Regions from separate parts of the Novosphingobium rhizosphaerae genome, predicted to be linked through region 1. Evidence: predicted binding sites of a transcription regulator. Region 1 holds the regulator's gene; the other holds the start of a gene.
What was found. Region 1 encodes LexA, which represses DNA repair genes until DNA is damaged. Its sites were predicted from a motif close to GTTCCNCNCTTGTTCT; they were not measured.
Positions count from the first base shown of each region.

Region 1 (2,402 bases):
TTGCCGCCCCGCTCTTGGCCGCGCGCACCCAACCGGCCACTGCGCTTTCCGCCATGGATGGCTATGCCCTGCGTGGCGCGGATTTGCCCGGGCCGTGGACGGTATTGGGCGAAAGCGCGGCGGGCCATCCGTTTGCCGGCAATGTCGGGCATGGCGAGGCGGTGCGGATCAGCACGGGTGCGGCCATGCCGGCCGGCGCGGATTGCGTGCTCTTGCAGGAAGACGCCGCGCGCCAGGGCGATGCGCTCATGCTCACCGGCACCCCGCCCAGCCCGCCGTCGCGGCACATCCGCCCGGCCGGGATGGATTTTGCCACGCACGATCCGCTGTTGCCCACCGGCACGCGGCTTGGCGCCGCGCAGATTGCCCTGGCGATCGGCGCCGGGCACGGCCATGTGCCGGTGCGCCGCCGCCTGCGCCTGGCGGTGATCGACAGCGGCGATGAACTCGCCGCCCCCGGCCGCCCCCTGCTGCCGCACCAGATCCCGGCCAGCAACGGGCCGATGCTGGCCGCCATGGCCGCGGCCCTGCCGGTGGACGTGCGGCGCATCGGCCCCGTGCCCGATCGGCTCGATGCCCTGGCCGCCGCCATCGATGGCGTGCGCGACGCCGATGTGGTGGTGACCAGCGGCGGCGCTTCGGTGGGCGATCACGATCTCGTCCGTCCGGCGCTGGAAGCGGTGGGCGCGCGCATCGATTTCTGGCGCGTGGCAATCAAGCCGGGCAAGCCGCTGCTGGTGGGCCATCGCGCCGCAACCTCGCTCGCCAGCCCGCAGGTGATCCTCGGCCTGCCAGGCAATCCGGCCTCGGCCTATGTCACGGCGCATCTGTTCCTGCTGCCGCTGCTGCGCGCGGCCCTGGGCGCAGCGCAACCCCTGCCCGCGCCGCTCCATGCCGCGCTGGCCCAGGCGTTGCCCGCTGGCGGCAGCCGCACCGAATTCCTGCGTGGCACATGGGATGGCCACGGCGTGACGCTCGATCCGCTGCAGGATTCTGGCGCCATTTCCCCCATCGCGCGGGCCAATTGCCTGGTGCGGCGCGAACCCGGCGTACCGATGCAACCGGAAGGGAGCCTTGTGCCGATCTATCTGCTCGATTTTGGCGGATTTGCTTGACGGGTTCGGTTTGGTTGCTTATTCGTTCCGCATTCGTTCGCCAAAGGAGACTTGCGGATGCTCACGCGCAAGCAGCACGAACTGCTCTCGTTCATCCAGACGCGCCTTGATGATTCCGGCATTTCCCCTTCGTTTGAAGAAATGAAGGAAGCGCTCGATCTCAAGTCCAAGTCTGGCGTGCACCGCCTGATCTCCGCGCTGGAAGAGCGCGGCTTCATTCGTCGCCTGCCCAACCGCGCCCGCGCGCTTGAAGTGATCCGTGAGCCGGAAAGCCTGGCCACCAAGGCTGCCCCGCGCAATGCCACGCCACGCCCCGCTCCTGCGGCGGCCCGCCCCACTCCGGTGGCGGCGAACGACGTGATCGAAATCCCGCTGCACGGCCGCATCGCCGCCGGCGCCCCGATCGAAGCGCTGGAAGGCTCGGCCATGCTGCCCGTGCCCGCCGCCCTGCTCGGCTCTGGCGAGCACTACGCGCTTGAAGTGTCCGGCGATTCCATGATCGAGGCGGGCATTCTCGATGGCGACTATGCCCTGGTGCGCCGCACCAACACCGCCCGCGACGGTGAAATCGTCGTCGCCCTGGTGCGTGGTGAGGAAGCCACGCTGAAATACCTCCACCACGAAAAGGGCCAGATCCGGCTCGATCCTGCCAACGCGGCCTATAACCCGCAGTTCTACGCGCCCGACGAAGTGGAAGTGCAAGGCAAACTCGCCGGGCTGCTACGCCGCTATCATTGATCATTGATGCCCGCCGCGGCGGATGATCATGCATCCGCCATGGGGATGACCGCAACAGGCGGGGCGGCAGTGGCAAGATAGCCATGGACCGCCCGCCACACCCGCCCGGCGAGCGCGGCCTGGTCCTGTTCCTGCCGCTCGCCGGCGGCATCGATCATCCCTTTGACGATGGCCATCACATCGTGCGCCGCTTCGTCCAGATCGCTCTGCGTGCCAAGGTCGGTTTGCATCAGAACAGTGCGCAAAATCCCATGGAGATGGCGCGATACGCGCTGCGTTTCCGGGTCATGCGGCATTCGTGCCTCTTCCACATCGAGCAGGCGCGCCAGCTTGGGCCGTCGCAATTGATGGGCCACGGCCGCGCCGATCATCCGGACCAGTGCCTCCTGGCCTGAAACGCGCGCCAGCGCCTCTTCGCACTCGGCAATCAGGATCGATGTCTCGCGCACGATCAGCGCGCCAACCAGCGCCTCCTTTCCGGGGAAATATTGATAGAGCGAACCCACGCTGACGCCCGCCCGCGCCGCAACCGCGTTGGTGGTCAGCGCG
Region 1 is NZ_CP137861.1:2,624,463-2,626,864, reverse strand. Features, by position in the region: gene R9J51_RS12000 (molybdopterin molybdotransferase MoeA) at 1-1,115, shown strand, start outside; gene lexA (transcriptional repressor LexA) at 1,173-1,853, shown strand; gene R9J51_RS11990 (TetR/AcrR family transcriptional regulator) at 1,880-2,402, opposite strand, start outside.

Region 2 (2,402 bases), 520 kb from region 1:
CCGAGGTTTCCACGCTGTTGAAGCGCCTGCTGGGCGAGAAGATCCAGCTCGACGTGACGCACGACCGCGATCTGGGCCTGGTGCGCGCCGATCCGGTGCAACTGGAGCAGGTGCTGCTCAACCTGGCGGTGAACGCGCGCGACGCAATGACCGCCAATGGCACCGATACCAAGGCTGGCGGCACGCTGCGCATCGCCACGCGCCGCGTCACCGCGAATGACGTGCGCGCGATGAAAAGCGAAATCCTCCCGATCGCGGATTACACCGCGCTGGTCGTGGAAGACACCGGGCACGGCATCAAGCCTTCGCAGATCGGCAAGATTTTCGAACCGTTCTTCACCACCAAGGAAAAGGGCAAGGGCACGGGCCTTGGCCTGTCCACCGTCTATGGCATCGTCAAGCAATCGGGCGGGTTCATCTTTGCCGATAGCGAGGTGGGCAAGGGCACGCGCTTTACCATCTACCTGCCCGTCCACGTGCCCGATCCGGCCGAGGCGGCCGAAGCCGCGCGGCCCAAGGCCGAAACGCGCCGCACGGAGTGGACCGGCGGCGGGCGCGTGCTGCTGGTGGAAGATGAAGACACCGTGCGCGCCGTGGCCGAACGGGCCCTGGTGCGCCAGGGCTATGAAGTGACCACTGCCGCCGATGGCGAAGACGGGCTGGAAGCACTCGCCCGCATCATGGCCGCGGGCAACGACATCGACCTCGTGGTGTCCGACGTCGTCATGCCTTCGATGGACGGGCCCGCCATGGCGCGTGAGATTCGCCGGGTGAAACCCGATCTGCCCGTGCTGTTCATGTCCGGCTATGCCGAGGAACAGCTCCGCCGCGAGATCGACATTCCCAACATGCATTTCCTGGCCAAGCCGTTTTCCGTGGCGCAGATCGTGGCGGCGGTGGAACAGGTGCTGCGCGGCGGCTGATTGCCCCTCCACCACCCGCCACGCGGGCGTTCCCCGTTCCCATCGCTGCGGGACAGGGAAGATCAAGCAGGTCCACCCCCTGCTGGGGGAGCGTGGCAGGCCGCAGGCCTGACGAAGGGGGCAAGGAACAAAGCCACCCTGAGTCGCCAATCCTGCCACGATGGAAGCATTTCCCGATATTCGCAAAAGACCATGATTTCGCGTCTGTTGCGGCCCGCTTCAGCTTGCAAACAGGCCCGGAAATCCCCATGATTCCAAGCGACGGCAGGAATTGTCGCCAGTCTGGAGTGAAATTTATGTTCCCCTCTTGTTCCTATGGAACAGAGTGAGTACATTGTTCTGCGTGTTGACGGTTCGTGTCAGCCATCTCTAGGCAAGGGGAAGCAGCCATGGCGGCGCAGCTCAAGCTCATTCAGGAAGGCAAAGAAAAGGACATGGATCGTCAGAAGGCGCTAGACGCCGCGCTGGCCCAGATCGACCGCGCATTCGGCAAGGGCTCGGTGATGAAGCTGGGCTCGAAAGAGACGATGCAGGTGGAGGCTGTTTCCACCGGCTCGCTCGGGCTTGATATTGCGCTGGGCATCGGCGGCCTGCCGCGCGGCCGCATCATCGAAATCTATGGTCCGGAAAGCTCGGGCAAGACCACGCTGGCGCTGCACGCCATTGCCGAGGCGCAGAAGACCGGTGGCACCGCTGCCTTCGTCGATGCCGAACACGCGCTTGATCCGGTCTATGCCAAGAAGCTGGGCGTCAACATCGACGAACTGATCGTCTCGCAGCCCGACACGGGTGAGCAGGCGCTGGAAATCGTCGATACGCTGGTCCGTTCCAACGCGATCGACATCCTGGTGGTGGACTCGGTGGCCGCGCTGGTCCCCCGCGCCGAAATCGAAGGCGAAATGGGCGATAGCCATGTCGGCCTTCAGGCCCGATTGATGAGCCAGGCGCTGCGCAAGCTGACCGGCTCGATCAGCCGTTCGCGCTGCATGGTGATCTTCATCAACCAGGTGCGCATGAAGATCGGCGTGATGTACGGCAACCCGGAAACCACCACCGGCGGCAACGCGCTCAAGTTCTATGCCTCGGTCCGTCTCGACATCCGCCGCACCGGCCAGATCAAGGATCGTGACGAAATCACCGGCAACACCACCCGCGTGAAGGTGGTCAAGAACAAGGTCGCCCCGCCGTTCAAGCAGGTGGAGTTCGACATCATGTATGGCGAAGGCATTTCCAAGATCGGGGAAATCCTCGATCTGGGGGTGAAGGCCGGCCTGGTGGAAAAGTCGGGCGCATGGTTCAGCTATGATTCCGTGCGCATTGGCCAGGGCCGTGAAAACGCCAAGAACTTCCTGCGCGAAAACGGCGAGCTGCGCGATCGGCTGGAAGCCGCGATCCGCGCCCGCACCGAGCAGGTGGCCGAAGGCCTGATGGCCGGCCCTGACGCCGACGACGACAACTGATCGGCGCGGCAGGCGCCCG
Region 2 is NZ_CP137861.1:2,108,691-2,111,092, forward strand. Features, by position in the region: gene R9J51_RS09665 (ATP-binding protein) at 1-923, shown strand, start outside; gene recA (recombinase RecA) at 1,313-2,383, shown strand.
Region 2: recA (recombinase RecA) is a predicted target of LexA. The motif match lies at 1,222-1,237, and genes of this name have one in related genera.